Regions from separate parts of the Pseudomonas sp. M30-35 genome, predicted to be linked through region 4. Evidence: predicted binding sites of a transcription regulator. Region 4 holds the regulator's gene; each other region holds the start of a gene.

Region 1 (7,822 bases), 620 kb from region 4:
GGACACCGTGCCGTCCGGCATCAACACCTGGAAGAAACCACGGCCGTTGATCGCCATATCCAGCGGCTGCTCGGTAGTCTGCAAGCTGCCAGCGGTGAAGATCTTCTGAGTGCCAACAATTCTCACACCGGTACCCAGCTGCAAACCTGAAGGCAGCTCACTGTCTTGGCTCGACTGGCCGCCTGGCTGACGACGGATCTGATAAAGCAGATCCTCAAATTCAGCGCGATCGCGTTTGAAACCCGTCGTCGAAACGTTGGCCAGGTTGTTGGAAATAGTGGTCAGGTTCATGTCCTGAGCGGACAAACCGGTTTTGCTGACCCACAGTGCCGGAATCATATTGGTTCTCCTCGGGTGACGTTTTCACGTCGCCGCGTACTGATAATTAGCTAAGTTGCAAAACCCGCGCCATTGCCGACGCATTGTCTTCGGCGGTGCGCATCATCTTTACTTGCAGCTCGAATTGGCGGGACAACGACATGATCGCGGTCATCTCTTCCACCGCGTTGACGTTGCTTGATTCGAGAAAACCCGAAGTCAGTCGCACGCTCGCATCGGCCTGCACTCGCTGGCCACTCTTGAGACGCATCATGCCGTCGGTGCCCTTCTCCAACTGCTTAGGGTCCGGGTTAACCAGCTTCAGTCGATCAACCTCTGCCAGCACATTTGGCGCCTCACCCAATGCACGAATACTGATGGTGCCGTCCTGACCGATATCGATCCCCTGCTCTGGCGGCACGGCAACTGGCCCGGCATTGCCCATAACCGGCAAACCATTGCCAGTGCGCAGCACGCCTAGCGCGTCGACATTCAAGCTGGCAGTACGCACATAAGCTTCGCTGCCATCGGGCGCCTGCACGGCAAGCCAGCCATGACCGCCGATTGCAACGTCAAGGTCGCGTCCTGTTTCCTGCATGGAGCCCGGAGTAAAGTCAGTACCTGGACGCTCACTCATTGCATAAACGCGCGACGGATACACATCACCGAATGATGAAATAGCCCGCGCCTGCTCAAAGTCACGGCGAAAGCCGCTGGTTGAAATATTCGCCAAGTTGTTGGCGTGCGCGCGCTGTGCCAGCGTGTTGTTCTGAGCGCCAGTCATGGCGACGTAAAGCATTTTATCCATGGTAACTCTCCGAGATAGGCGTGCTGCCTTGTGCTCTATACAGGCAATATTGCAAAGCCTGTGCCACACTCGAAAATTAACCGTAAACCATTGATAAAATTAGATTTTATAAAACAAAAAAGCTCCAAAAGGAGCTTTTTAATAGAGCGAACGGCGAGACTTTGCCGCGAACGGCAAAGCCATGTCGGCCAGCTGGATCAACGCAGGTTGATAATGGTCTGGGTCACCGCACTTTCAGTCTCGATGGTTTTTGCATTCGCCTGATAATTGCGCTGCGCAACGATCAAGTTAACCAACTGGTCAGACAGTTCGACGTTTGAGTCTTCCAGCGCTCCCGACTGCAAAGCACCCAAGGTGCCGCTGCTTGGCGTGCCGATCACCGGCTCACCCGATTCAAATGACTGCACCCATGCCGTTTTACCCACCGGCGTCAGACCTTGCATATTGGCAAAGTTGGCCAACACCACTTGCCCCTGCACCTTCGACTGGCCGTTGGTGTAGCGCGCAAAAATCACACCGGTGTCATCAATCTCAAGGCCCGCCAGCTCACCCGTGGTGTAACCGTTTTGGTCAACACTATTCACCGCAAACAAACTCGAATACTGGGTCGTGCCACGGAAGTCAAAATTAACCCCAGTCGCACTAGCCGTTGCACCGTTACCACTCCAGACCGGAGGCGTACCACCATCGGATGCGGCGGGAACCCAGTTGGTCATATTCAACGTACCATTTGCAGCCACAGTGAAATCTGCCGATGTCATCGCTGCGGTATCCAACTGGCCTGCCGCATTAAAGGTCAGGTTGGCCGTGTACGGGTCGGTCGATGTCGGGTCCGCCGGGTTGCGCCCATCGACCAACACATTCATCTGCCAGGTATTAGCACCGGTTTTGATGTAATACTGAGTAAATGCGTGTGAGTTGCCCTGCGAGTCGAAGATATTGACCGAGGTCGACGAGTTAAATGTGGTTGGATCATTCGGATCAAACGGCGTTGTCGTCGGCACTTCGTTGGTCGAGTTCAGGTTGAAAGGCTGAGTAATGGTACTCGTCGGCTTCGGTGCCTGGCTGGCCGTCTCAACTTTAAGATCAGAGATGATGCCGTTTTGCAGATTGCCGTTGCCATCCACCGCATAGCCTTGCAGCTTGTAGCCGAAGTTATTGACGATATTGCCAGCGCGGTCAGTACCGAAATAACCGGCACGGGTGTAGCTGATATCACCATTGTTGCTGGTGCGGAAAAAGCCGTTACCGTTAATCGCCAAATCCAATGAGTTCTGCGTGTAGTTGACGTTGCCCTGATTGAATTGTTGCGAAACGTCACTGAGCAACACCCCGCTACCTTGGGCGTTCTTGCCGGAGCCAAGCACCGAAGCCGCATACACGTCAGCAAACTCCGCCCGCGACTGTTTAAAGCCGGTCGTGCCTGCGTTGGCGATGTTATTACCCGTAACGTTGAGATCGCTGGTCGCTGCGCGCAGACCGCTAAGCCCGATATTGAACGCCATGGAAAACTCCTTTGCCGGAACAGCCGGCCATTAAATCGTGATGATTATTGACCGATGACCTGAACCTGCGAGAGCGGCACACTGCCCAGCCCTGCCAAATTCAGCATGAGTTCGCTGCCGCCCAAAGTGACACTGTCAACGTTGGCCGGAAGCATGGTGTAAAGACCCTTGGTTTCACCCGCGTAGGTCGCTTCCGCCTCAAAGGTGTAAGTGCCCGGCGGCATAAGATTGCCGCTTGAATCCTTGCCATCCCAGATGAAGCTGATGTTGCCTGCTTCCTGCTCACCCAGGTTGACTCGGCCAACCACTGACCCGGCGCTGTCTTTAACATTGACGTAGACGTTGCTACTGCTGGTCGGCAGAACCAGGCTGGCCTTGAAGCTCTCACTGGTATCCACTACCGCAGTGTCAGTCGGAATAATAACTTTGCGCCCAACCAGCGACGAAGCCTGCAAGGCCTGCGATGACTGATAACCCGACAGCAATGTATCGACGCTACCGTTCAACTGCTGAATACCGTCTACCGTACTGAACTGTGCCAATTGCGCGATGAACTCGCCGTTACCTTGCGGCTCCAGTGGGTTCTGGTTATTCAATTGGGCGACCAACAGATTCAAGAACTCGTCTTTACCAAGCTCTTTATCTGTACCGGTACTGGACGAGTTAATTTGCAGCTGATCAAGGACCGAACTGCCAACGCCACTGGTGCTATCAACGCTCATTTAGCGTTCCTCATTGATGGCTTACTGACCCAGGGTCAGCACCTTCTGTAACATTTGTTTAGCGGTATTCATCATTTCAACGTTGGTCTGGAAGGCCCGGCTGGCAGAGATCATGTCAGCCATTTCTTCAACCACATTGACGTTGGGGTAGTACACATAACCGCTCTCGTCCGCGGCCGGATGGTTAGGCTCGTAACGTGGCATCAGCGAACTTTGATCCTCAACAATGCCGAGCACCTGAACACCGCTGCCAGCTGCATCTTGCTCAGCAAACAAGGAGCCGCCATCAGAACCCTGGGCCTGATTAAACACAGTGGCGAAAACCGGGTGGCGAGCGCGGTAAGTCTGGTCAATGTTGGAAGACACAGACTCGGCGTTGGCGATGTTGCTGGAGATGGTGTTGAGACGCGTGCTTTGCGCGCTCATACCGGACCCGGCAATATTGAATACACTGGTTAGTGACATGGCATCAGTCTCCGTTAGTCGCCGCGCAGGGCGCTGACCAGCCCTTTGAATTTGCTATTGAGTAAGGTGAAGCTGGCCTGAAAGTCGACGGCGTTTTGCGCGTAATTCGACTGTTCTAGCTGGGTATCGACTGTGTTCTGATCAAGCGAAGGGCTCATCGGAGTTCGATACTTAAGCTCAGCCTCAGCGCTGGCCAGACCTTCAGCACTGATGTGATGTGCATTGGTGCGGTTCAGGCTAAAGGTGCCGCCCTGAGTCTTGGCATTTTGCTCGGCAAGCACTGAGGCGAAATCCAGATCACGCGCTTTGTAGTTAGGCGTGTCTGCGTTCACCATGTTATTGGCCAACACTTCTGCACGCTGAGCGCGAAAGCTCAGTGCTTGTTGGTGAATGCCGAGTGCGCTTGCGAAGCTGATACTCATGGTTTGTACCTTTGCCGTTTGCCGAAGCAGTTTTCCGTGCAAGCAACAAAGCAAACCCTGTGCCAATATATTTAACCGTTTAAATACAATGACTTATGATAAAACCTATTGAGTAAAAAGACTAAAGCGGCAATGGATTTCCGCTTGCGGCAATGCCTCTGCCTATTTACCCGCCCCGCACTTGCCGCTCAAACTGGAGGCAGATAAATGCCTGGCGCCCTCACGCCATTACCAAATGGCCAAGCAATTATCTGTGGTTAGACGTTGAGCGCAATTGGCTCATAAGAAGATGCTGCGCCGCTGAGATTAGCCAAAAAACTTGCGCATTGAACGCGACAACCAGCCCGCAGGTTGCGTGTCCTGAGTAATCCGGTTCATGTTGTCGATAACCACCTTGGCATAAGCGGCGTCGTCATTGCGGATGTGGTTGAACAGCCAGCGCGACAACAAACCGATCAACTCAGTGGTTATATCCTCGCCTGCCTTGAAGCGAGTGTTGTACTCATTAACCTTGCCAATGAACACCTCATGCACACGCTTGTGTGGACGGGTAAAACTGTAGCCGGACTCTTCCAGCAGCGACTCTTCAAAGGCAAAGTGCGAGAGCGTGTAATCAACCAGATCATTAAGCACGCCACCGACTTCGCTGCGGCTATGCCCCTGCTTTTGCGCCAAGATCAGCAAGTTGATCATATCGACAATCCGTCGATGCTGATTGTCGATGACCTCGATTCCGGTGTTGAGGTCACTTTGCCAAACAAGTAATTCCATTAACCCAGTCCTTAAGCGTTCACTCGAGTAGGTTCGAGCGCTGGGCAACTTTATCGACAGTACGTGCGCCAGGGACTGACTTGAATCAAGCCAGTTACCATTATCCGGGCACTAAGGAGCAGGCAGGCAGACGCTTGCACAATCCTATGTAAACAGCAGGCTCTGGGCCTGCTGCTTGCAGTGATCCACACAAGGCTTATTTGACTTTATAAATGATGCCCGGACTGCATTGCACCATCTGATACAGGTCCGGCAGTGCATTGAGCGCCTCGGAAGCGCCCAGGAACAAATATCCGCCCGGCTTCAAGGTCGCATGGATACGCGTGAGAATGTCTTTCTTCACTTCAGCTGAAAAGTAGATCAGCACGTTACGACAGAACACCACATCAAACTTTCCCAAGCCGGCGTAGCTTTCCAGCAGATTTAGCGGACGAAATTCGACACGGCTTTTGATCGGTGCCTTGACCACCCAGCGTCCCGGCGCCTTCGGCTCAAAGTAGCGCTGCAAACGTTCTTGTGAGAGGCCACGACCAATTGCCAGACTGTCGTACTCACCTGATTTACAGTTGGCCAGCATCGTCGGTGACAGGTCTGTGGCGACGATTTGCGCACCACCGCGCAACTGCCCGATATTGCTCTTCTCGAACTCATCAATTGTCATCGACAGCGAATAAGGCTCTTGCCCTGACGAACAAGCTGCCGACCAGATACGCAAACGCTGCCCCGCGTTAGCCTTGAGTAATTCAGGCAACACACGCTTTTTCATCACTTCAAAGGGATAGGTATCACGAAACCACAGGGTTTCGTTGGTGGTCATGGCATCGACCACTTGCTCACGCAAGCCGCTGCGCGGCATGGCCTGCATACGCTGCACCAACTCACCGAGCGTCTTGATACTGTTCTGTTCCATCAACTTATTAAGCCGACTGGAAACCAGATACTGTTTATTGGTGCCTAGCAAAATCCCGCAGGCTTTTTCGAGGAAGCTCCGGAACTGTTCAAAATCCAAATTTCCTGACGTCACTCGCACTGCCCCGCAAAATAATAGTGTTGGTCTATGAGACACCCACCGAATATAAACATTCTAGGCAGCATCTGATGCACCATCACAGCTTAAAGACACAGCTAAACCCTTTGGTTATCCAGCCATTTGTCGCATGGGTTGGCGCAGCTTACTCGCCACGATCAACCGCGTTGATTCGCTCAACCACTCTTGAGGCTAAATCATCGGGCCGGAATTTGGCGAGAAAATCATCCGCACCGACCTTTTTGACCATCGCTTGGTTGAATACACCCGACAATGAAGTGTGTAGCAACAGGTGCAATCCCTGCATCCGCGCATCACTGCGAATAGCAGTGGTCAATGTATAGCCATCCATTTCTGGCATTTCAATGTCAGAAATAATCATCAGCAACTCATCGGCCGGGCGACGCCCTTCATCAGCCATCTTGCGCAAATAATCCAGCGCTTCACGCCCATCATTCAGCGTCGTCACTTCCACACCAACGGCTTGCAAGCAACGTAACACCTGCTTACGCGCCACTGATGAGTCATCAACAATCAACACATGCTGTTTAACCGCTTTACCATGAGTAGCCGCATCCACCACACCCTCAGATATCGCTTCAGAGGTGGGTGAAACTTCAGCCAGAACCTTTTCTACATCGATGATCTCAACCATTTGCTGATCAAGATAGGTCACCGCCGTCAGGTAATGATCACGCCCCGTACCCTTTGGCGGCGGCAGGATCTCTTCCCAGTTCATGTTAACAATGCGCTCAACTGCGCTCACCAAAAAACCCTGAGTCTTGGTGTTGTACTCAGTGATGATCACAAAGCTATTTTGCAAATCAGCCAGTGGCTTGCAGCCCGTCGCCAGGGACAGATCAATAATCGGAATGGTTCCGCCGCGGATATTGGCGACTCCACGCACCACAGAACTGGACTTGGGCATTACGGTCAGGCGCGGGCACTGCAGCACCTCTTTGACCTTGAATACGTTAATCCCATACAACTGTTTGCCATCAAGGCGAAACAACAGCAGCTCTAAACGGTTTTGGCCGACCAACTGAGTGCGTTGATTCACCGAGTCCATGACACTAACCATGCCCATACTCCTTATTTAAGCGCCCGTAAAACTGAAGTTAGCAGGCGGCACGGGCCTTGCACGCTAATATATATGACCGTAGAAACGACGTTTTATCGACATATGTGGGCAAAAAGCCACCAACTGATTCTGGCTTTATTAATACCTGCAGCCGCCTGCTTCAGCTCAACTGCTGTGGCAACTTCAACCCTGCCTGACCAGCTTATCGGCGCCGCCCACACTTTTCTTGAGGTTACTGTGGCCGACTATTTACAACGAAGCGATATCAGCGGCCGGCATGAGATTGAAATCAACCGCCTTGACCCTCGGTTACGACTGCCGCTGTGCGACAGAGATTTGACGACCACGCTGGAAAGCCCAGCAGAACCCATTGGCCGCGTCACATTGAAGGTTCGCTGCGACGGCTCTGCCCCCTGGACTATTTTTGTCCCGGCGCAGGTTCGCCTTTATCGTGAAGTGGTGACGGCAACACGCCCGCTCAAGCGTTCCAGCGTAATTAGCGAATTCGACGTAACATTGGCGGAGCGCGATGTCGGGCAGCTTAATCATGGATATCTGACCTCAGTTCAGCAGGCAATCGGCAAAAAGCTGACGCGCCCTGTCCGCCCGGACCAGGAGTTAACCCCGGTCTATGTCGAGCTAGCTGAAGTTATTCGACGTGGCGACCAGGTCGTAATCAGCGCAAAAACCGGCACGATTAACG
Region 2 (7,822 bases), 650 kb from region 4:
TAATGCCTGCTCTTCGGGTGAAGTCGCTTCATTTTCATCTGCCATGATCTTTCCTCGGATGGCGTAAATAGCTGGAGATTTCCTGCAAGGCTTTGCGCTGGCGCTTATGGCGCTCGGCTGCCCTGCGGAGAATCACCTGATTACTCAGTGTTGCAGCCGACGCTAGCGGCCACGGTTAATCGGGTCGAGCACTTGCAGCGCTAAATTACCTTTATGCGCCCCCAGCTTGACCTTGAATGAAGGCACACCGCTTGCGCGCATAATCACTTCGTCTGGCAATTCAACCGGAATCACATCACCGGGTTGCATATGCAGAATGTCGCGTAACTTTAGTTGGCGACGGGCAACTGTCGCCGATAACGGCACACGGACATCAAGCACGTCTTCACGCAGCGCATTGATCCAGCGCTCGTCATGATCCCCAACATCGGACTGGAAGCCCGCATCGAGCATTTCACGAATCGGCTCGATCATCGAATAAGGCATGGTCACATGCAGATCACCACCGCCGCCGTCCAACTCGATGTGGAAGGTCGACACCACAACCACTTCACTTGGACTGACGATGTTGGCCAACGCGGGGTTAACCTCGGAATTAACGTAATCGAAGTTAATATCCATCACCGCATGCCAAGCTTCTTTGAGGTCGACAAACGCTTGGTCCAACACCATGCGCACCACGCGCAATTCCGTTGGAGTGAACTCACGGCCTTCGATCTTGGCGTGACGACCATCCCCGCCGAAGAAGTTGTCGACCAGCTTGAACACCAGTTTGGCGTCAAGGATAAACAGGCTGGTGCCACGTAAAGGCTTCATCTTCACCAGGTTGAGGCTGGTCGGCACGTACAACGAGTGCACGTACTCACCAAACTTCATCACCTGGACGCCGCCCACTGAAACATCCGCAGAGCGGCGCAACAGGTTGAACATACTGATGCGGGTATAGCGGGCAAAGCGCTCGTTGATCATTTCCAACGTCGGCATGCGCCCACGGACGATGCGGTCCTGGCTGGTCAGGTCATATTGTTTGACGCTACCTGGAACCCCAGCGTCTTCAGTTTCAACCATTCCGTCATCGACACCATGCAGCAAGGCATCAATTTCGTCCTGGGAAAGCAGGTCTTGCACGGCCATCTATGGCTCCCGACTACTGCAACACGAGGTTAGTAAATAACACTTGTTCGACTACGGTCTTGCCGACTTCCTTTTGCGCCAACTCCTGCACGCTGGCAGTCGCTTGTTGGCGCAGCATTTCTTTGCCGACCGGAGTCACTAAACTAGTGAAGTCTTGGCCAGAGAACAACATAACCAAACGGTTACGCAGCACCGGCATATGTACTTTAAGGGCATCCAACGCGGCTTGATCACGAGTCATCAACGCAACGCTGACCTGCATGTAGCGAGCGCGCCCGCCTTGGGTAAAGTTGACGACAAAAGCTGGCGTCAGCTCTTCGTAAATGGCCGCCTGCTTGACCGGGGCAGCGTCCTCTTGCGTAGTTTCAGCAGCTTGCGGCTTGTCATCTTGCTTACTGAGGAACAACCAAGTTCCTGCAATCGTCAAACTTATCACCAGCAACAGGACGACAATGGCCAGAATAATGACCTTGATCTTACCGCCCGACTTGCCCTCGGCTGCGGGGTCTTCCGGTTTATCTTTCTTCGCCATGCCAATAATCCGTCACAAATTCAGGTTAGCTGCTATTAAAGCCTGTTCGAGCAAGTGTTATGCCAGATTAGCTTTATTGCTTTTGATAACTGCATAAACAGCTTTTGATAACTGCATAAACAAGTTCGCCCGACGCTTTTCAACGTCGGGCGAAGTAATCCCAGTTTAACCGGGTATCCCAGCTTTTAGGGAACGGCTACATGCATTCAGGGCAGCTTATGCGTAGTAGTCGACCATGCTGCGAGGAATGTCATACGTCATTGCCCGCTGCTCGACATTGGCAATCGACAATTCCTCGTCATGGCCGCCACCAAGTGATGATCCGGAAGCGTCACGATTGCTGTCACTGCCCGCCTGCTGTTGATTCTGTCCCTGACCTTGCCAACCTCGCCCCTGGTTTGGGTCTGACACGGTAACGTCCTGCAGGTTGATGCCTTGCTGAGTAAACATCTCACGCAAACGATGCATCTGGCCTTCAAGGCTGTCACGTACTGCCGCGTTGGCACTGGCAAAGGAAACCTGAGTTTGATCATTGTTCATGTGTATACGCACTTCCAAACGCCCCAACTCCACAGGATCAAGCTGAATCTCCGCAGACTTGAGGTTTTGGCTCGACAGATACATGACCCGATCCACTACTGCTTCGGTCCAGCCACCTTGCTGCATGGCGATAGGCGTACCCACAACAGGGGTTTTCGGCGTCAGTGCCGTTTGCTGGGTAATCGCCTGACTCAGCGCATTGAGCTTACTGACAAAGTTCTCCGGCGGGGTATCAGCGGAGCTTTCCTTGAGGCTGTCGAGCGCCTCGGCGGTTAGATCAGTCAGGTTGAATTCGCCAGCTAAGGTTTTCTCTGTTGATTGCAGCTTGGAGCCCATTGCACTAGCAAACGTCTGGCCGGGGTTAAGCGCTGCTTGTGCTGCAACTGCACCCGGCGATTTCTGCTCGGCATTTGCCGCCGCCTGCGCTTTGCCGATATCAAGCGCCATCTTCACCGCTGGCAGCTGGTTCATGGCATCCAGATCCGCATCAAAACTGGCATCGGTCATGCTCGCCGGCCCCGAACTCTTGAAGTTCGCCGTGACTGCAGTCATCCCTTCAAGCTGATCGGCATTCAACTGCAAAGCAAACAGCTCGTCACCCTCTTCAGTTGATGGCTGCGTGTCGGTCTGTGCGTCCAGCCCCTCACCTTCGCCCTGCGTCATCGCCGGATCAGTCGGCAAGGAATTGCCGCTATCGGCAACCGCTGGCGTTTGAGTGTCGCCATTGGCCTGTGGCTCAGCATCGTCCGCCGCCTTGGCTTTTTGCTCATTAGCCGCTTTTGCCGAGCTGTGCGCACGCTCAGCAGACTTGGCCTGGCGCTCATTGGCGTAGACCTCAGCAAAGCTCGAAGCCTCGCGTCCACGGGGCTCAGCCGGTTTTGCTTGAGGCTTGGCCGCCGCAACCCTGGGCTTTAAATCAACTGCTGGTTTGAGCAGTAAGTCAGCTGCACCGGACATCGGCACTCTCCATACGGATTGGTTCGTACTGGGAGATAGCAAGAGCCAGGCCAAGTTGACCCGCGACGTTTGAAAAGAGCTTTTAATTACGCGAAGCAGACAAGGAAACAGCCGCTAGCAGGGCTATCCAGCGTATCCGCTGCAACAAAAACGCAGGGTTTGGCTCAGGTGGAAGACGCTTGAATTTCGAGTAGAAAAATGGATTTGACTGCGGCCAGCTCAGTTTTAATCTGGGTAAAAACCGCATCAATCATTGGCTGACTTTGCTGATCAACTGCGAGTTCAAGCTCAAGGCACAAGCGCGCAAGTTCAAGCGCGCCAATGTTGCCACAGCTGCCTTTGAAACTATGAATAGCCAGACTCAAAGCGGCCATATCATGTTCTGCAATAGCCTGCTCAGCCAGTGCTATGCGCTGATCAGAGTCGACCAGATAGGCATCAAGCAAAACCGGGTACTGGTCACCCATGAAGTCCTTTAATCCAGCAATCACTGCCTTATCTACATGCGCATCCACGCGTGACACTCCCTGACCCGCCAACAACAGAAAAAACCTGCGCACACACTAACGTCGCCCATGCAGAAGACCAAATGCTTTTAATCGATTTCATCCAGACGGTCGCTTAAAACCGCTCGCGCCCCGCCAACCGTTGCGACAACTCATCGAGCATTTTTTGCTCACGCTTATCCTCAAGTTGACGCGCTTCATCCTGGTAGCGCTGGATCAACTTACGCAGACCTTCGAGGCGGGCATAACGTTGCTGCCAGGCTTGACGAAATTTATCGACGTTGCTGCGATGCCAATCAAGGCTTTGCTGCTGCTGAGCAATGGCGGTTTCCAGCTGTGATAGAAAACGCTGGTAGTTAAGCAACCATTGCCCGGAAACACCTCGCTGCCCCTCTGTCATCCATTGCTGCTGATAATCGGCGCGATAGCGTTCAAGCTCACCCAGTTTGACCTCTGCCTGCCCCTGTTGTGCTTGCGCACGCCCCAGTTGCACGGCAGCTTCGCGCTCAGCGCGCTCAGCCATATCGACCACTGGCGCCAACTGCTGTGAACGGCGCTTACTCATGCCTGAGCATTGTTAACGGTTGGGTTGAACGTAGTTGCCAGCTGCGAGGTGCTGGTTTGCAAGCTCACACTCTCGTCGAGCGCCTGGCGCAAGAAAGCCACCATTTGTGGACGCTTGGCAATGGCCAAGTCAGTGTCTGCATCGCCACCTGGCACATAAGCGCCAACACTGATCAAGTCACGGCTTTGCTGATAGCGTGACCACAGCTGTTTAAACCGCTGTGCTTGCTGCTGGTGTTCACGGGTCACCACTTGCGGCATTACCCGGCTGACTGAGGCTTCAATATCAATCGCTGGATAGTGACCCTCTTCCGCCAGGCGCCGACTCAATACAATGTGCCCGTCGAGCACACCGCGTGCGGCATCGGCAATCGGATCCTGTTGATCATCACCTTCGCTCAGCACGGTATAAAAAGCGGTTATGGAGCCACCGCCCTCTTCGGCGTTGCCCGCGCGTTCGACCAACTTTGGCAGCTTGGCGAATACTGACGGCGGATAACCTTTGGTGGCTGGCGGCTCACCGATGGCTAAAGCAATTTCACGCTGAGCCTGGGCAAACCGGGTCAGGGAATCCATGAGCAGCAGGACATTCTTACCCTTGTCGCGAAAGTATTCGGCGATTCGTGTGCAATAGGTGGCCGCGCGTAAGCGCATCAGCGGCGCATCGTCAGCGGGCGAAGCCACCACCACTGAGCGTTTAATGCCCTCTTCACCGAGAATCTCCTCGATGAACTCCTTTACCTCACGGCCCCGCTCACCGATCAGGCCGACCACAATAATCTCTGCCTCGGTAAAGCGCGTCATCATGCCCAGCAGCACACTTTTACCCACGCCCGTACCGGCAAACAGCCCCAAGCGCTGGCCACGCCCCACTGTCAGCAGCCCGTTGATTGAGCGAATGCCCACATCCAGCGGTTGATCAATCGGATGGCGTTTCATCGGGTTGATTTGCGGGCCATCCATCGGCACCCAATCTTCGGCTTTCATCCGACCCTTGCCATCCAGAGCCGCACCGGTGCCGTCAAGTACGCGGCCAAGCATCGACATCCCCATCGGCAGACGCCCGGTATCCGGTAACGGCACAACCCGCGCCCCCGGAGCAATTCCAGCCAAACTGCCGACCGGCATCAGAAAGATTTTGCCATTAGCGAAGCCCATCACCTCGGCTTCGACTTGCAGCGGGTGATAACTGCCTTCGTTGATCACCATGCAACGGCTGCCCAACGAGGCGCGCAGACCTTCAGCTTCAAGGGTCAAGCCAACCACGCGAAGCAAGCGGCCCTCGACTACCGGCACAGCAGGTAACTGGATCGCCTCACTGTAGCCACTGAGACGCTTACCAAAGCTTACGCGCTCAAGTCTCACTGGCAGGTGTTTCCGGCGTTACCAGCGGGATATTCATATCGGCCTCAAGCGGATGTACTGCCTGCTCGCGCTGCTGCTCAAATAGTTGCTTGAACGCTTGGGAAATGCGTGTTTCAACAGTCGCATCAATCCGGCAGTTGGCACACTCAACCCGACAGCCGCCGGGCAGCAGTGCCTCATCCTCAAGAATCCGCCAGCTTTCTTCGTGGCGGTCACGCAGGGCTTTGATGATGTCGTAATCTTGCGGGTTAAGATGAATCCGCACGTTGTCATCACCAATCGGCAGCAGCTTTAACGCCTCGCGCAGCACCTGGCGAATCTGGCTGGAGTCACGATCGAGCTCACGCTGAATCACCTCACGGGTGATACGACTGACCAAGTCAATCATGGCCGCTTCAATCTGCTGATCCTGCTCGGCAATGGGTTCAAACAGCTGGCTCATTACCCGTTCAAGCCCTTCCAGCTTGCTGGCCAACGCGGCGTCGGCCTCATGCTTGGCCTTGAGTTGACCGGCGTGGTAACCGTCGCGCTCGCCGGTCAATAAGCCTTCGTTGTAGGCTTCCTGACGAATCGCTTCCAATTCATCCAGCGTCAGCGGTTTGACTTCGTCCAGAGCAACATCTTCGCTGTCGGCGGGTACGCTTGCCGATGCTGCATGCGCATCAGCCTGCTGTTCAGATTCAGTAGAGTTGTGCTCAGCGGTTTCGACGTGCTGATCGAAACTCGGCAACGACCAAACATCGAGCGCATTGATATCGCCGGCGCGAATAAGCTCGCTCTGTACTTCTTTAGCCATGTTGGCTTAAACCATTTCTTCGCCGCCCTTGCCACCAAGGACGATTTCCCCGGCTTCGGCCATGCGGCGGGCGATGGTGAGAATTTCTTTCTGCGCAGTCTCAACATCACTGACGCGCACAGGCCCTTTGGCTTCAAGATCGTCACGCAGCAGTTCAGCCGCTCGCTTGGACATGTTCTTGAAGACTTTCTCCTTGATCGCCTCGTCAGCACCTTTCAGCGCCAGCACCAGCACATCAGAAGACACCTCACGCAGCAACGCTTGAATGCCGCGATCATCTACATCTGCGAGGTTATCAAAGACGAACATCAGGTCTTCGATCTGCGTCGACAAGTCTTCATCGACCTCACGAATCGAATCCATCAACTGCCCTTCAACCGAGCTGTCGAGGTAGTTCATGATATCCGCAGCACGCTTGATCCCGCCAAGGCTGGCGCGACTGGTGTTGGAGTTACCCGAGAACTGTTTCTCCAGAATCAGGTTCAATTCTTTAAGTGCCGCTGGCTGCACGGTGTTCAGCGAAGACACGCGCAGCACGATATCCAGACGCACTTTGTGGTCGAAGTGGCTAAGCACCTCACCGGCTTGGTCCGGGTCGAGATACGCCACGACAATTGCCTGGATTTGCGGGTGCTCGTAACGAATCACGTCAGCCACTGCACGCGGCTCCATCCACTTCAAGCTGTCGAGGCCGCTGGTGCTACCGCCGAGTAAAATCCGGTCAATCAAGTTGCCGGCTTTATCTTCGCCAAGCGCTTGGGTGAGCATTTTGCGAATGTAGCCATCGGCGCCAACGCCCAAGCTGGTCTGATCACCGACAATGTCGACAAACTCGCCCATCACCAATTCAACCTGGTCACGGTTGATATTGCGCATGCCAGCCATGGCCACGCCGACTTTCTGTACTTCTTTCGGGCCGAGATGACGCAACACCTGCGCAGCGTCGGTCTCTCCCAACGACAGCAGCAGAATTGCGGCCTTCTCGACCTTATCTAATTTGGCGTTCGCGCGACCTTCACTCATCGTCGTTGATCCACTCTTTAACTACTTGGGCAACCCGGCCCGGATCTTCGGCAACCAGACTTTTAATTGCGTTGAGCTGCGCGTCATAACCTTCGCTAGGGCTTGGCAGCAAAATGCTTTGCGGGCCGCCAAGGCTAACCCGATCAGCCGCCAAGCCTCCAGCCATGTCACCCAACTCTACATCGCCACCCGCACCACCCGCCACTGACATTTCGCGACTCTTGCCGCCGCCAGTGATGTTGTTCAATACCGGACGCAGCACACCAAATACCAACACCAGAATAAACAGCACGCCCAGTACTTGTTTAACCGTATCCCAGAACCAGGGCTGGGTGTAGAACGGAATGTCTACGATTTCTTCGCCAGTGACCGCGGTGAACGGGGTATTAATTACGCTGACGCTGT
Region 3 (7,822 bases), 1.6 Mb from region 4:
TCTCCGGCCGCTGATGCAATCGAGCGTATCGCCGGACGCTGGGTGCTCGAAGCGCTGGGTCTGCCAACAAGTAGCGCGGTTGGCTTTGGCACCAGTGCCACTGCGTGCACGCTGGCATGCCTATCCGCTGCACGCCGCTCACTGTTGGAACGCAAGGGCTGGGACTTTGACGGTGATGGCTTGATCGGCTCCCCAGAGATACGCGTCGTGGTATCCGCCAGCGTACACATCACGGTGAAGAAGGCCTTGCGTGTGCTTGGTTTCGGCATGAACCGACTGATCATCGCGCCTGTCGACGAACATGGCCGAATTGACCCGCTACAGCTGCCGCCACTCGATGACATGTGCATCCTGTGCCTTCAAGCGGGCGAAGTTAATACCGGTGAGTTCGACCCCTTCTGCGCGCTTATCCCTAAAGCCAAAGCAGCAGGCGCATGGGTTCACGTAGACGGTGCATTTGGTCTTTGGGCACGAGCCTCCTCCTCGGCCCAGCTTGCTGAAGGCGCCGAGCTTGCGGACAGCTGGACCACCGACGGACATAAATGGCTGAACACGCCCTACGACGGCGCCATGGCTATCTGCCGCGATGCGAATGCGCTTGCAGCCGCCATGAACAGTGATGCGGCTTATGCTCAGGCATCAAAAGACGCGCAAAAGAACCTGACGCTAGAGTTCTCGCGTCGTGCCCGGGGCCTCCCTATCTGGGCGGCCCTCGCATCACTGGGGCGCGCAGGCTTATGTCAGATGATTGACCAGCACATTCGTCAAGCCAGTGATGTGGCGGAGCGGCTACGCGCAGCCGGGTATCAGGTGCTCAACCGTGTGGTGCTCAATCAGGTACTAGTGCGGGCAGACAACGACCAACAAACCCTAGCCATACGCCTTGCTGCCCAAGCATCGGGGCAAGTCTGGTTTGGACCGACAATCTGGCAAGGCCGCCCTGCCTTTCGCCTAAGCATCTCATCCTGGCGCACCACTGATGCGGATATCGAACTGCTCGCTGATCTGCTGATTGCACTCAAACAGGAAATCACCGGCTGAGCCTGTAATTGCAGCGCAGCCACTCGACAACCCAGGCTTGCTCGGTTTATCTTCGCAACAGGCCACCGCAGTGGCCAGCGTCGCTCGGACGGTTCCGGGCGCTTACGTACTCCGAGGTTTACATGGCTGAACAAGCTAAGCGCCGCTTTGCGCGCATCGATCGTCTCCCGCCTTATGTTTTCAACATTACAGCTGAACTGAAAATGGCTGCTCGCCGCCGCGGCGAAGACATCATTGACTTCAGCATGGGCAATCCAGACGGTCCTACCCCGCCGCATATCGTTGAAAAACTGTGTACCGTTGCTCAACGCGAAGACACTCACGGTTATTCGACCTCACGCGGAATCCCACGCCTGCGACGAGCGATTTCACGTTGGTATGCCGACCGCTACCAAGTGGATATCGATCCTGAAGATGAGGCCATCGTCACCATTGGCTCCAAAGAAGGTTTGGCCCACCTGATGCTGGCGACGCTGGATCACGGCGATACGGTATTGGTGCCAAACCCCAGCTATCCGATCCATATTTATGGCGCCGTACTGGCCGGTGCACAGGTGCGTTCGGTACCGTTGGTGCCTGGTGTCGACTTTTTTGCAGAGTTGGAGCGCGCTATACGCGAGTCCATCCCCAAGCCAAAGATGATGATTTTGGGCTTTCCATCCAACCCAACGGCGCAGTGTGTTGAGTTGGACTTCTTCGAGCGCGTGGTAGCGCTGGCCAAACAATACGATGTGCTGGTGGTGCATGACCTTGCCTACGCCGATATCGTCTATGACGGCTGGAAGGCGCCATCTATCATGCAGGTTCCCGGCGCCAAAGATGTCGCCGTGGAGTTTTTCACCCTGTCCAAGAGCTACAACATGGCAGGCTGGCGGATAGGCTTCATGGTTGGCAATAAAGAGCTGGTAAACGCTCTGGCGCGGATCAAGAGCTATCACGATTACGGCACCTTCACTCCACTACAGGTGGCTGCCATCGCGGCACTTGAGGGGGATCAACAATGTGTTCGTGATATTGCAGAGCAGTACCGTCAACGTCGCAACTTAATGGTTAAAGGCCTGCACGAACTAGGCTGGATGGTTGAGAACCCTAAAGCGTCAATGTACGTCTGGGCCAAGATTCCAGAGCCTTACGCCAAGTTAGGCTCTTTGGAGTTCGCCAAAAAACTGCTGGCGGAAGCTAAAGTCTGCGTATCGCCCGGCATCGGTTTTGGCGATTACGGTGATGACCACGTACGCTTTGCCCTGATTGAGAACCAAGACCGTATTCGTCAGGCCTTACGTGGCATCAAGCATATGTTCAGAAGCGACGGTCTGCTGCCTGCCACTGCAGCTATTACTAGACCCGTTAAATAGAGCCCCACCAGCTGATAACTGCTCGGCAACTTATGTTGCTGCGCAGTTACAGCGGGCCTCGAATCAATGTTGATCAGCTCGAATAGTCGAGAACGGTCCAGACACTGCTCAAGCCCTCGCCAATCACGCAGCCCGACTGCGTCAGTTGTTTGTTGTAACTGAGCGCCATCAGGCTGGTTGCACCATCGGCAACATCATCATGTTGCGCCATCCACTGCACACGTCCGCAATTGGGTGTGTCGATCACGTAGCTATTGGCGACGGCAACGCCCTGCTTTGGCATGCCGATCACATCAACAACCAAGCCGTGCTCCGCAACCCGCTTGCCGTCTGAAATAACCACAGCCCATGCATCGTTATTGTCGATAACCAAATAGGTGCCATTAGCTTTTGGTTGCTCAAGGGAGGGTTGCGCACACCCGCTGAGCATGACCAATACCAAAACTGTCATCATCATCTGTTGCATTGTTAGATGCCCCTTTGCGTATCCAATGGACTGGGGCGTGGTTACCGTCAGGCCATCGCGGATGAATGAAATTTGCAGTGCGATGGAAAGACTATCGCCGAATACTGTTTATTTGTACAGTGCTTTTATATTAACCTTACTCACGCAACCTGACGAAGTTGCGTCAGATACCGCACAGGCTTGATTAGGAGCGCAACGATGCTGGACGTAATGCAATTAAAACAAACAGTTAACCGAATGCCTCTGGAAAAGGTGCGCACCACGGTTGATGAACTCCACCTCGAGGGGATCGTCACCGAAGGTAAAACACCTTTCAATAGAATCCACTTCAACACCTGCTTCGCAGAAATCGAAGCGCTATTCCAACGCGCGGGCTATCACCGCCCGCTCGATGTTGTCGGGTATCAGGGCTTGGTCTATGCGATGTTCGACCCCACTCGCTGGGAGGCTGTTGAGGTCCTGCGCTGGCTTAAGGACTTTGTCGAAGAACCGCGCAAACGTCCCGCCAGCTAAAGCGCTTAGTAGCAACTGATCAGCGCTGCTTGCAGCCGGGTAAAGCCCCCAGTGAGCACCTGAGAAATACCTGAGCGCCTGCGCTGTTATTGAGCACGCTGGATGTCCTGCCAGATAACCGCGCACCAGTGTGGCCCAACGCCGGGCTGCATTGGCCTGTATTACACTCAGCCCCTTTACCTATATTCGACATTAAATATACGTAATAACTAATTGTTTTTTATCTATTTAATTTAACAAAACAAAATGAGTTAGCGGTCTAAACCACAGTCTGGCAAGCGCCTTGCAATAACCTCATCACATCCGTCTTCGGGTCGCCAACGGCGGTGATCGAGACGAAATAGACAAAGACGTCAAAGCTGCACGCATTCTCATTGCGGGTAGGTAAGACGTCTTTTTTCGTTTCTGATAGCTGAGGAATCCCAATGCGCCATTTCACACCACCGCGCTCATTACTCAACAAGGCCCTTGCCAGTAGCTGCTGCGCAGCATTATTGCTGTTCGGAACAATGACCAGCCCTTTAGCAAGTGCTGCCGAACCAGAGAAAGCGGAACTCAAACTGGGTTTTATCAAGCTCACCGATATGGCGCCGCTGGCAATCGCTTATGAGAAAGGCTACTTCGAGGACGAAGGCTTGTACGTCACTCTTGAAGCGCAAGCCAACTGGAAGGTATTGCTCGACCGGGTAATCACTGGCGAGCTAGACGGTGCACACATGCTCGCCGGTCAGCCGCTTGGCGCGACAATCGGCTTTGGCACCAAGGCGCAGATTGTCACCGCGTTTTCCATGGACCTCAACGGCAACGGCATTACCGTTTCAAATGCGGTATGGGCCGAGATGAAGAAAAACATACCCATGGAAGATGGCAAACCGGTTCATCCCATCAGCGCCGCTGCGCTCAAGCCGGTGATTGAGCAATATAAGGCTGAAGGCAAACCCTTCAACATGGGCATGGTCTTTCCTGTGTCGACTCACAATTACGAACTGCGTTATTGGCTCGCTGCTGGCGGGATCAACCCGGGTTACTACGCACCAGCCAAAGGCGATATCTCAGGCACATTGAGTGCCGATGCCCTGCTCTCGGTAACCCCGCCGCCGCAGATGCCTTCAACCATGGAGGCTGGCACCATCAGCGGCTACAGCGTGGGAGAACCCTGGAATCAGCAGGCAGTGTTCAAAGGTATCGGTGTGCCGGTAATCACCGACTATGAAATCTGGAAAAACAACCCGGAGAAAGTGCTCGGGGTATCTAAAGAATGGGCCGATGCCAACCCAGAAACCCACAAGCGCATGGTCAAAGCACTAATCCGTGCAGCCATGTGGCTGGATGAAAACAATAATGCCAACCGCCAAGAAGCCGTGGAAATTCTGTCGCGCCCAGAATATGTCGGGGCTGATGCCAAAGTAATCGCCAATTCGATGACAGGAACCTTTGAGTACGAAAAAGGCGACAAGCGCAGCGTGCCAGATTTCAATGTGTTCTTTCGCTACCACGCCACATACCCGTTCTATTCCGATGCCATCTGGTACCTCACGCAAATGCGGCGCTGGGGCCAAATCGCCAACGTCAAACCCGACAGCTGGTATTTCGACATCGCCAAGCAAGTCTATCAACCCGCTGTATATCGCCAGGCTGCAAACGAGTTGATCACCGAGGGCAAAGCTAAAGCCAGCGACTTTCCAACTCCGGATGAAAGCGGCTTTCGCGCCCCAACGAACGAGTTCATTGATGGTTTGACCTATGACGGGCGCAAGCCAAACGCCTATATCGAACAGATGAAAATTGGCTTGAAGCATGACTCTGTGCTCTAGAGAGCTGCGCTGTGCATATGACAACTCTTGCGCCACAACCAAGCGCAATGTGCTTTAGCCATCAGTTACGGCTGATGCATATCCACCGAGGATTAGTTGATGAGTAACCCCGCCATCTCCGAGCAAATTACCCAGACCATGAAGAGCGCACGAAGCGCGGCTTTTAAACGCTGGTTGCCCAATCTGCTCATGCCAATTATTGGCCTGGCTGCTTTTCTACTGTTCTGGCAGATGGTTGCCGGCAGTATCAATACCAGCCTGGGAACCTTTCCGGGCCCCGCTCAAGTTGCCAGCCAGTTCAGCAATCTGATCGACGAGCACCAGCGCGAAGCCACACGTGAGGCTGCGTTCTATCAACGCCAAGAAGTGCGTAATGAAGCCCTGCTCAGCAAAAACCCAAGCGCCGAGGTCAAGATCCGCCCTTACACCGGCAAACCAACCTTCTTCAAACAAATCATCACCAGCCTCTATACGGTCATGACCGGCTTTATCATCGCGTCGCTGATTGCCATTCCACTGGGAATTGTCTGCGGCCTCAGCAAACAGTTGTACAACGCAATCAATCCATTGATCCAGATATTCAAACCCATATCACCGCTGGCGTGGTTGCCGCTGGTAACCATGGTTGTCAGCGCGGTTTACACCAGCGCAGACCCGTTGTTTGCCAAGTCATTTGTGACTTCAGCAGTGACGGTTGCCTTGTGCTGTTTGTGGCCAACGGTGATCAACACCATTGTCGGCGTGGCGAATCTGGATAAAGACCTGCAAAACGTCAGCCGCGTGCTCAGCTTGTCGCCACTGAGCCACATACGACGAATTGTTCTACCGGCCGCCATTCCGATGATTTTCACAGGCCTGCGGTTGTCACTGGCAACCGGCTGGATGGTGTTAATCGCCGCTGAAATGCTCGCGCAAAACCCGGGGCTGGGTAAATTCATCTGGGACGAGTTCCAAAACGGCAGCTCAAACTCGCTTGGCAGAATAATGGTTGCCGTGATTGTGATTGGCCTGATCGGCTTCGCCTTAGATCGGTTAATGCTCGCTCTGCAAAAATATGTGAGCTGGGATAAAAACGCTGATCTGCGCTAAACACTGAGGATATTCCATGAAAACTGCACACCTTGAACTGACTGGCGTTGGCATTAGTTTTCCGACTGATAAAGGTCTGTTTTGCGCGCTCAAAGACGTTGACTTGAAAATCGCCAAGGGCGAGTTTGTTTCTCTGATTGGCCACTCGGGCTGCGGCAAGTCGACCGTGCTGAATATTGTTGCCGGGCTGTATCAGGCCACTACCGGCGGGGTGATTCTCGACAACCGTGAAGTCAACTCGCCCGGCCCGGAACGAGCGGTGGTGTTTCAGAACCACAGCCTGCTGCCTTGGTTAAGCTGTTACCAGAACATCGAACTGGCTGTACGCCAAGTGTTTAAAAACAGCAAAAGCAAAGCTGAGATGCGTGAGTGGATTGAGCACAATTTAGCACTGGTACACATGACTCACGCCCGCGACAAACGCCCCAGCGAGATATCTGGCGGCATGAAACAGCGCATCGGTATCGCTCGCGCATTGGCTATGCAGCCGAAAATCCTGTTGATGGATGAACCCTTTGGCGCACTCGACGCCCTCACCCGCGCGCATCTGCAAGACTCACTGATGGAGATCCATGCCGACCTCGGCAACACCGTTATCATGATCACCCATGATGTTGATGAAGCGGTGTTGCTCTCTGATCGTATTGTCATGATGAGTAACGGGCCTTCAGCTACTGTCGGCGAGATTCTTCATGTCGAGCTGGCCAGACCACGAGAGCGCATGGCCTTGGCCCATGACTCACGCTATCACGAGTACCGTGCCGCCGTGCTTGAGTTCCTGTATCAAAAGCAGCATCGTCCAGCGGCTTGACCCAGATTGCCAATCATCGACTAGTATCAATAGTATGGCTGCAAGCTCTCTAGAACAAAGGTTTGGGCTCCGTTGGTCGGGTGCGTTGAACCTAGCCCAATGAAGATCGCCGAACAGTGGCAATTAATTGTTCACTGAACGGCGACCCTCTAAGGATCTAATGTGTTTGATCTCTCCACCTGGAATTTGTCGATACCAACACCTCCGACCCCCACCGAAATCAGCGCGGCCCGTATACAAAGCGGTTACTCAAGCCAATACTTTCGTAATGACGGTAATCAAACCGTCGTATTTTGGGTGCCTGTTACAGGTTCGCGTACCGAAGATGCCAGTTATCCACGCAGCGAATTACGGGAAACCTACCGCGACGGTACGCTGCACAACTGGTATTACAAAGATGCTGATAACTATTTAAGTGCAGTGCTCGCGGTCAATGTGGTGCCGAGCAAAAATAAAGTTATTGTGGGTCAAATCCATAGTAAGGATCAGCCAGGAAGTGAGAATGACCCGCTGATTAAACTGCAATACCGCTACAAAGATGGCACTGGAAGGCTTGAGTTACTGTACCGCGCACAACCTGGCAGCTCGACAGTCACCAACATTTTACTGGCCGAGAATGTTGACCTGAATGAACGCTTCAGCTACCAACTGCGCATTACTTCAACAGGCCGTTTGGGCGTCACAGTGAAAAGCAGCGGCGACAATGGTTCGTTCTATAAACAACTCAGCAGCA
Region 4 (7,822 bases):
GTGAAGTGCCGGTATTGTTTGCTGCTGAGTTGGCCACAGGCCTGTTCAGCAGTTTCTTGGGTGCGATCTCGGGCGGCAGTATTTACCGTAAATCCTCATTCCTGGAAGGCACAATCGGTCAGCAGCTTTTCCCTGAGTGGTTAAGCCTCGATGAGCGTCCGCATATTCCACGGGCAATGGCCAGTGCGGCATTCGATGGTGACGGCTTGGCAACCTACGCCAAATCCTTTGTTGAAAACGGCGAGTTGCTGTCTTATGTGCTGGGTACTTATTCCGGGCGAAAATTAGGCATGCCAAGCACCGCTAACGCGGGCGGCGTACATAATCTGTTTGTTACCCATGGCGCTGAAGATCAGCAAGCACTGATCAAGCGCATGGGGCGTGGCCTGCTGGTGACTGAGCTAATGGGGCACGGCCTGAACATGGTGACCGGTGATTACTCTCGCGGCGCTGGCGGTTACTGGATCGAAAACGGCGAGATCCAATTTCCGGTTCAGGAAGTCACCATTGCTGGCAATATGCGCGATATGTTCAAGCAGATTGTTGCTGTTGGTAATGATCTGGAGCTGCGCAGCAGTATTCGTACCGGCTCTGTCTTGATTGAGCGTATGACTGTTGCAGGTAGCTGATAACCAATAGCTAAGCACTAAAAAGGGAGCTTAATTGCTCCCTTTTTTCATCTTGCGAGCCTTTTGATAGCTCAAGTATTGGCTCAGAGCGCTACTCGCCCTCATCAAAGAAGTTGTTGATCAGTTCGATGATTGCTTCCAGCGCTTGCTCGTCTTGTTCACCTTCAGTTAACAGGTGAACTGTGGAGCCTTTGCCGGCTGCGAGCATCATGACCGACATGATGCTTTTACCGTCAACCAGACTTTGCGGGGTGCGGCCGACTTTAATGCTGCAAGGGTAGCGTGTGGCAACGCCGACAAATTTAGCCGCTGCCCGCGCATGCAAGCCTAGCTTGTTGATAATGGTTACTTCACAGGCGGGCATCGCGGCGATTCCTTAATTGAGGTCGCGGTGGCGAGTCTGGACGTTTTTGAACTGAGCTTTGAGGGCTTTGCCCAACCGGTTGGCGATATACACCGAGCGATGATGACCGCCTGTGCAGCCAATAGCGACAGTGACATAGGCACGATTGCTGGCAGCGAAGCGTGGCAGCCATTTGCTCAGGTAAGCATGGATGTCTTGATACATCTCCTGAACATCCGCCTGGTTGTCTAAATAGTCAGAGACGGGTTGTTCCAGGCCAGAAAAGTTGCGCAACTCGGGACGCCAGTATGGGTTGGGCAGGCAACGCACATCAAACACCACGTCCGCATCTACTGGCATGCCGCGTTTGAAGCCAAACGACTCAACCAGAAATGCAGTGCCTGGGTCTGGCTTGTTGAGCAAGCGCAGGGCGAGGGTATCGCGTAGCTGGTAGAGATTGAGGTGAGTGGTGTCGATCTTCAAGTCGGCCAGGTCGATGATAGGCTCCAGTAGTAGAGCTTCATCGGTAATGGCTTCTGCCAACGAGCGGTTGTCGTTGGTCAGCGGATGGCGCCGACGTGTTTCGGAGAAGCGTTTGAGCAGGGTTTCTTCGTTTGCATCCAGATACAGCAGGTCGCATTGAACATTGCGCGCCCGCACTTGCTCAAGCAGCTCTGGAAACATGTTCAAGTCGCTTGGCAAGTTGCGTGCGTCAATGGACACAGCAACATTTGGGCGAACTGAATCTTCCTGCTGAAATGCTCGCTCAGCTAGCTGTGGCAACAAGCTGGCTGGCAAGTTATCGATGCAGTAAAAGCCGTTGTCTTCAAGTACATCAAGCGCCGTACTTTTACCTGATCCAGAACGACCGCTGACAATAATCAAGCGCATGTAGATTCTCTGCCATTTAGCTGTTGTTCTGTATGTCGACAACAACCTGATACAGGGCGTCATTGCTTTGCGCTTGGCGCAGACGTTCGCGGACATCGCTGCGATCAAGCATGCTAGCGATTTGGCGAAGTAGCTCCAAGTGCTCGTCCGTTGCTGCTTCAGGAACCAGCAGTACGAATAGCAAATCTACCGGTGCGCCATCGATCGCGTCGAAATCTACAGGTGATTCTAGTCTGAGCAAGGCACTGATTGGCGCGTTGCAAGCAGGCAGGCGGCAGTGCGGAATGGCAATGCCATTGCCAAAACCGGTGGACCCGAGTTTCTCGCGGGCAATCAGGCTCTCGAAGATGTCTTGTCCATCGAGGTCGGGCAGTTCGCGCGCAACCAAGTTGGCAATCTGTTCGAGAACACGTTTTTTACTGCCACCCGGCACGTTCATCAAGGAACGGCCGGGGGTCAGGATATTTTCAAGTCGGATCATAGGAGTTGGGCGATATCAACGGGCCATTGCGCCCTGTTGACGGTCGAGCTGCTTTTCCTTGTGCTTGATAAGTTGTCTGTCGAGTTTGTCGGTCAGTAAATCGATTGCTGCATACATATCATCATGCTCGGCATTAGCAACTATTTCGCCGCCTGCAATGTGTAAGGTGGCTTCGATTTTCTGCTTGAGCTTCTCGACCTCCATAATGACTTGCACATTAGTAATCTTGTCGAAGTGGCGTTCTAGTCGACTGAGTTTTTCGTCGATGTAGTCACGCAGGGCGTCGGTCACATCTAGCTGGTGTCCACTGATGTTGACTTGCATACCGCATTCTCCTTGTTGCCGTGTGTAAGAGACAGGCTGTTTTGCCTGCCGCCGGAACACTTTGGCGCGGAAAAAACTCAGTCATCGAGTCTGGCATTTCACGCTCTGAATATTTGCAGTATGGCTGCATTTATCCAAGAGGGCGTCAGTTCGATATTGCTTGAGACAATTTTCCTGTTCATCAACTGCTACATCAATCGCTTGCGTTCACTTGAAGGCGCGATACCGAGGGACTCACGGTATTTAGCAACGGTGCGGCGAGCTACTTGAATGCCTTGTGCCTCCAGTAAACCAGCGATCTTGCTGTCACTCAATGGCTTTTTTGCATTTTCCGCTGCAACCAGTTTTTTGATAATCGCGCGGATCGCTGTAGATGAGCATTCTCCGCCTTCGGAGGTGCTTACATGGCTGGAGAAGAAATATTTCAACTCGTAAATGCCACGCGGAGTGTGCATAAATTTTTGCGTGGTAACGCGCGAGATTGTCGACTCGTGCATGCCCACCGCTTCGGCGATGTCGTGCAGCACCAGAGGCTTCATGGCCTCGTCACCATAGTCGAAGAAGCCGCGCTGGTGCTCAACAATCTGGGTCGCGACTTTCATCAGTGTTTCGTTGCGGCTCTGCAGGCTTTTTATAAACCAGCGGGCTTCCTGTAGTTGATTGCGCATAAAGGTGTTGTCAGCGCTGGAGTCGGCGCGGCGTACAAAGCCTGCGTACTGCGCATTCACCCGTAGTCGAGGCATGGCTTCCTGATTGAGCTCTACCAGCCAGCGCTCGTTGTGTTTGCGCACAATGACATCAGGAACCACGTACTCAGGCTCACTCGATTCGATCTGCGAGCCGGGGCGAGGGTTGAGACTCTGGATTAGTTCGATAACTTGACGCAGGTCGTCTTCTTTGAGCTTCATGCGGCGCATGAGCTGGCTGTAGTCACGACTGCCAAGCAGGTCAAGGTAATCATTGGCGAGGCGCTGGGCTTCGGTTAGCCAGGGCGTCTTGGCGGGCAGTTGGCGCAGTTGTAATGTCAGGCACTCGCGTAGATCGCGTGCGGCAATACCTGAAGGCTCGAACTGTTGAATGCGGTGCAGGACGGCTTCAATTTCGTCCAGCTCGATATCCAGTTCAGGGTCAAAGGCTTCAAGAATCTCTTCGAGGGTTTCTTCGAGGTAGCCTTGAACGTTGATACAGTCGATCAGGGTGACCGCGATCAAGCGATCCTTATCCGACATCGGCGACAGGTTGAGCTGCCAGAGCATATGGCTCTGTAGGCTTTCACCGGTGGAGGTGCGTGTGGTGAAGTCCCACTCGTCATCGTCGCTACTGCTCGGCAGGCTGCTGGCGCTGGTCTGGTAGATATCTTCCCAGGCGGTATCAACGGGCAATTCGTTGGGAATGCGTTCATTCCACTCGCCATCTTCCAGGTTGTCCACGGTTTGTGGGGCGTCTTGGAAGCTGGTTTCCTGGTAGGTGTCTTGTTGCGGGGGCTGCTCAACCGTAGCGGTTTCGGCTCCGTCGGCCATAGGGTCCGAGTTATCGAAATCTTCGCCTTCTTCTTGGCGTTCGAGCATTGGGTTCGACTCCAGTGCCTCCTGGATTTCTTGTTGAAGATCCAAGGTCGACAGTTGGAGCAAACGAATGGCTTGTTGCAGCTGAGGAGTCATCGTCAGCTGCTGGCCCATCTTCAGGACTAGCGATGGTTTCATTGCAGACCTTATTTACCTGCGTCTCTGCGCAATCTACTACAGGGCACCTGGGGCGCCTCAAGGAAGCAAATTATATGCCTGAACTGCAGTGCTTTGCCTAGATATTGAGGCTTATCGGTTGATAAAAACCGCAGTTAAAGACGGAATTCATGACCCAAGTAGACTTCTTTAACTGTCTGGTTGGCGAGAATCGCCTCTGCGTCGCCTTCCGCAATGAGCTGGCCATCGCTGACGATATAAGCTGTTTCGCAGATATCAAGCGTTTCGCGCACGTTGTGGTCGGTGATCAGCACGCCGATGCCTTTGGCTTTTAAGTGGTGAATGATTTGCTTGATATCGCCAACAGAAATCGGGTCAACACCGGCAAATGGCTCATCGAGCAAGATGAATTTCGGTGCAGTTGCCAAGGCGCGGGCGATTTCAACGCGGCGCCGCTCGCCGCCGGAAAGACTCATGCCCAAGTTGTCACGAATGTGGTGAATATGGAACTCCTCAAGCAGGTTCTCCAATTCAGCTTCGCGGCCAGCACGGTTGAGCTCTTTGCGCGTCTCAAGGATTGCCATGATGTTGTCGGCAACGCTGAGCTTGCGAAAAATTGATGCCTCTTGCGGCAGGTAACCAATGCCTGCGCGCGCGCGGCCGTGCATTGGCTGGTGGCTGACGTCTAGGTTGTCAATCAGAATGCGTCCCTGGTCAGCCTGGACTAAGCCCACAATCATGTAGAAGCAGGTGGTTTTACCTGCACCGTTAGGGCCAAGCAGGCCGACGATTTGGCCGCTATCAATGCTCAGGCTAACGTCACGGACAACCTGGCGGCTTTTGTAGCTTTTCGCCAGGTGTTGGGCTTTCAATGTAGCCATTAATTACTGCCCTTGGGTGGGTTTGTTCTTCGGTTGAATCACCATGTCGATACGCGGGCGCGGCGTGGTCACTTTGCTACCATTGGCGCGGCCAGCATTAACGATTTGGCGCTGAGTATCATAGACAATCTTCTCGCCCTCGAAGGTATTACCCTCTTGGATGACCTTGGCTTGGTCAATCAACACGATGCGCTCGTTAGCGGCAAAGTATTGGATGGTCAGGCCGTAGGCTTTGACGATCTCTTTGTCGGCAGCAGGTTTCTGCTCATAGTATGCAGGGCGGCCGACGGAGGTAAATACGTCGATTTCGCCTTTGGCATTTTGCGTAATAGTGACGGTGTCGCCGGTGATTATCATGGTGCCTTGAGTGATAACGACATCGCCGCGATAAACTGCAACACCTTGCTTGTCGTCGAGCTCTGCACTGTCTGCTTGTACGCGGATCGGCTGATCGCGGTCAGTGGGCAAAGCCCAAGTGTGAGCGCTTCCTAGCGCTGCACCCAAGCAGAGCAGAAGGGGGAGGGTTTTAACGAACCTCATGCTGGCCTCTTACGTTGGACAGCAAGAGCATCCTGCCGTCATTTAAATACGCTTTCATTCCTTGCGCCGTGGTCACCCCATTGGCTGCGTCGATTCTAACGGCTTGCTGGGTCTGCGCATATTCCTTATCGGGAATTACGGTCAAGCGACTGGTTGTAAGCAGGGTTGGGCGACCTTTTGCATCGGTGCGCTTTACGCGGACCTTATCAATCAGTTCGACCTCTTTACCGCCAGGCGAAACTTCACCTTTTTCACTTTGCACATGCCACGGCAGCTCTGTTCCGCGGTATAGCAGCAGATCAGGTTGCGTCAGATAGGAGATATCTGATGTTTTGGCATGCTCAACTTTGTCGGCAGTCAGCTCGTAATGCAATGCGCCGTCTGGTTGATATTGTACGGTTTTAGAATTAACCACATAAAAATCAATTGTGTTTTGTGCCGTGCTCTTGGCCGGTTTGTCCGCAAAGCTGTCTGGGTTGATATTCCAATAGCCCGCGGCGGCGACTAGCAGCACGCCGAGCAAGAGGAGAAAGATGTTCAGTGGTTTACGCATAGTATGCAGTTCTACAGGTAGGCTGCTTGAGCCGCTTCAAGGGTGCCTTGGGCAAGCATGATTAGTTCGCAGAACTCACGAGCTGCGCCTTCGCCGCCTTTGGCTTGGGTTACTGCGAACGCGTGTTGACGCACAAAAGGGTCGGCGCTGGAGACGGCCATGCCCAAGCCTACTCGACGAATAACCGGCAGGTCTGGCAGGTCGTCACCTAGGTAGGCGACCTGCTCATAGTTTAGGCCGAGTTCGCCAAGGAGTTCGTCAAGTACAACAAGTTTGTCTTCGCGGCCTTGGTAAAGGTGTTGGATGCCAAGGTTTTGCGCGCGACGTTCAACCACCGGGCTATTGCGTCCGGTGATAATCGCGGTGCGCACGCCTGAGTTAATCAGCATTTTGATGCCGTGGCCGTCAAGCGTATTAAATGTTTTGAATTCGCCGCCATCGACCAGAAAGTACAGCTTGCCGTCAGTGAGTACACCATCAACGTCAAAAATTGCCAGTTTGATCGCGCCAGCGCGTTCCTTGAATTCTGGGGTCATTACATTACTCCGGCGCGCAAAAGGTCATGCATGTTTAGCGCGCCAATAGGGCGATCGCTGTCATCGACTACAACCAGTGCGCTGATTTTATGGTCTTCCATGATTTTTAATGCCTCGGCCGCCAGCATTTCAGCGCGGGCGGTTTTTCCATGAGCGGTCATGACTTGATCGATGGTTGCTACACGTAGATCAATTTCTCGGTCTAGAGTTCTGCGCAAGTCACCATCAGTAAAAACTCCGGCCAGTAAGCCTTGTTTATCAATTACAACCGTCATGCCCAGGCCTTTTTGGGTCATTACCAGTAATGCTTCGCGAAGCGAGGCGCCAGAGTTTACCGTAGGTAGGCCATCTCCGGTGTGCATGACGTTCTCTACTTTCAAGAGTAGCCGCCTGCCGAGTGCGCCGCCTGGATGTGAAAAGGCGAAATCTTCAGCAGTAAAACCGCGTGCTTCAAGTAGTGCAATAGCCAATGCATCGCCCAGGACCAACGATGCGGTGGTCGATGAGGTTGGTGCCAGGTTAAGCGGGCAGGCCTCTTTTGACACGCTGGCATCGAGATTAACTTCGGCCGCTTTTGCCAGCATCGAGTCAGGATTGCCGGTCATGCTGATCAGCTTGATGCCCAGGCGCTTGATCAGTGGCAGCAAGGTCACGATCTCTGCGGTCGAACCTGAATTGGACAGCGCAAGCACTACGTCATCGCGGGTGATCATGCCCATGTCGCCGTGGCTGGCTTCGGCTGGATGTACAAAAAAAGCTGTGGTGCCGGTACTGGCCAGGGTCGCCGCGATTTTATTGCCGACGTGACCGGACTTGCCCATGCCAACTACAACCACTCGACCTTTGCACGCAAGTATCAGATCGCAAGCGCGGATAAAATTGCTATCCAGTCGTGGCAGCAGCTCTGCAACGGCTTCCAGTTCAAGGCGAATGGTGCGCTCTGCTGATTTGATAAGATCGTT

Evidence for each region. The regulator sigma-54, encoded in region 4, starts transcription at its own class of promoters, with help from an activator protein. The targets are predictions, from matches to a motif close to ANTGGCATNNANNTTGCTNT.
Region 1: a site for sigma-54 is predicted at 4,288-4,307, ahead of flgB (flagellar basal body rod protein FlgB). Genes of this name have one in related genera too.
Region 2: a site for sigma-54 is predicted at 3,199-3,218, ahead of B9K09_RS14885 (flagellar hook-length control protein FliK). Genes of this name have one in related genera too.
Region 3: a site for sigma-54 is predicted at 3,646-3,665, ahead of B9K09_RS10450 (CmpA/NrtA family ABC transporter substrate-binding protein). Genes of this name have one in related genera too.

Annotation. Positions count from the first base shown of each region.
Region 1 covers NZ_CP020892.1:3,252,268-3,260,089, forward strand. The annotation lists gene flgG (flagellar basal-body rod protein FlgG) at 1-339, opposite strand, end outside; gene B9K09_RS15000 (flagellar basal body rod protein FlgF) at 386-1,126, opposite strand; gene flgE (flagellar hook protein FlgE) at 1,324-2,631, opposite strand; gene flgD (flagellar hook assembly protein FlgD) at 2,676-3,353, opposite strand; gene flgC (flagellar basal body rod protein FlgC) at 3,375-3,818, opposite strand; gene flgB (flagellar basal body rod protein FlgB) at 3,833-4,240, opposite strand; gene B9K09_RS15025 (bacteriohemerythrin) at 4,547-5,011, opposite strand; gene cheR (protein-glutamate O-methyltransferase CheR) at 5,208-6,035, opposite strand; gene B9K09_RS15035 (chemotaxis protein CheV) at 6,184-7,119, opposite strand; gene flgA (flagellar basal body P-ring formation chaperone FlgA) at 7,192-7,822, shown strand, end outside.
Region 2 covers NZ_CP020892.1:3,225,953-3,233,774, forward strand. The annotation lists gene fliN (flagellar motor switch protein FliN) at 1-45, opposite strand, end outside; gene fliM (flagellar motor switch protein FliM) at 163-1,134, opposite strand; gene fliL (flagellar basal body-associated protein FliL) at 1,148-1,666, opposite strand; gene B9K09_RS14885 (flagellar hook-length control protein FliK) at 1,883-3,163, opposite strand; gene B9K09_RS14890 (Hpt domain-containing protein) at 3,328-3,678, opposite strand; gene fliJ (flagellar export protein FliJ) at 3,785-4,234, opposite strand; gene fliI (flagellar protein export ATPase FliI) at 4,231-5,598, opposite strand; gene fliH (flagellar assembly protein FliH) at 5,588-6,394, opposite strand; gene fliG (flagellar motor switch protein FliG) at 6,401-7,417, opposite strand; gene fliF (flagellar basal-body MS-ring/collar protein FliF) at 7,410-7,822, opposite strand, start outside.
Region 3 covers NZ_CP020892.1:2,244,075-2,251,896, reverse strand. The annotation lists gene B9K09_RS10475 (pyridoxal-dependent decarboxylase) at 1-1,041, shown strand, start outside; gene alaC (alanine transaminase) at 1,164-2,396, shown strand; gene B9K09_RS10465 (hypothetical protein) at 2,470-2,862, opposite strand; gene B9K09_RS10460 (transcriptional regulator) at 3,061-3,375, shown strand; gene B9K09_RS10450 (CmpA/NrtA family ABC transporter substrate-binding protein) at 3,801-5,189, shown strand; gene B9K09_RS10445 (ABC transporter permease) at 5,289-6,278, shown strand; gene B9K09_RS10440 (ABC transporter ATP-binding protein) at 6,295-7,089, shown strand; gene B9K09_RS10435 (polysaccharide lyase family 7 protein) at 7,252-7,822, shown strand, end outside.
Region 4 covers NZ_CP020892.1:3,876,275-3,884,096, reverse strand. The annotation lists gene pmbA (metalloprotease PmbA) at 1-629, shown strand, start outside; gene B9K09_RS17975 (HPr family phosphocarrier protein) at 721-993, opposite strand; gene rapZ (RNase adapter RapZ) at 1,006-1,863, opposite strand; gene ptsN (PTS IIA-like nitrogen regulatory protein PtsN) at 1,880-2,344, opposite strand; gene hpf (ribosome hibernation-promoting factor, HPF/YfiA family) at 2,360-2,668, opposite strand; gene B9K09_RS17955 (RNA polymerase factor sigma-54) at 2,857-4,371, opposite strand; gene lptB (LPS export ABC transporter ATP-binding protein) at 4,506-5,231, opposite strand; gene lptA (lipopolysaccharide transport periplasmic protein LptA) at 5,235-5,771, opposite strand; gene lptC (LPS export ABC transporter periplasmic protein LptC) at 5,758-6,324, opposite strand; gene B9K09_RS17935 (HAD family hydrolase) at 6,336-6,860, opposite strand; gene B9K09_RS17930 (KpsF/GutQ family sugar-phosphate isomerase) at 6,860-7,822, opposite strand, start outside.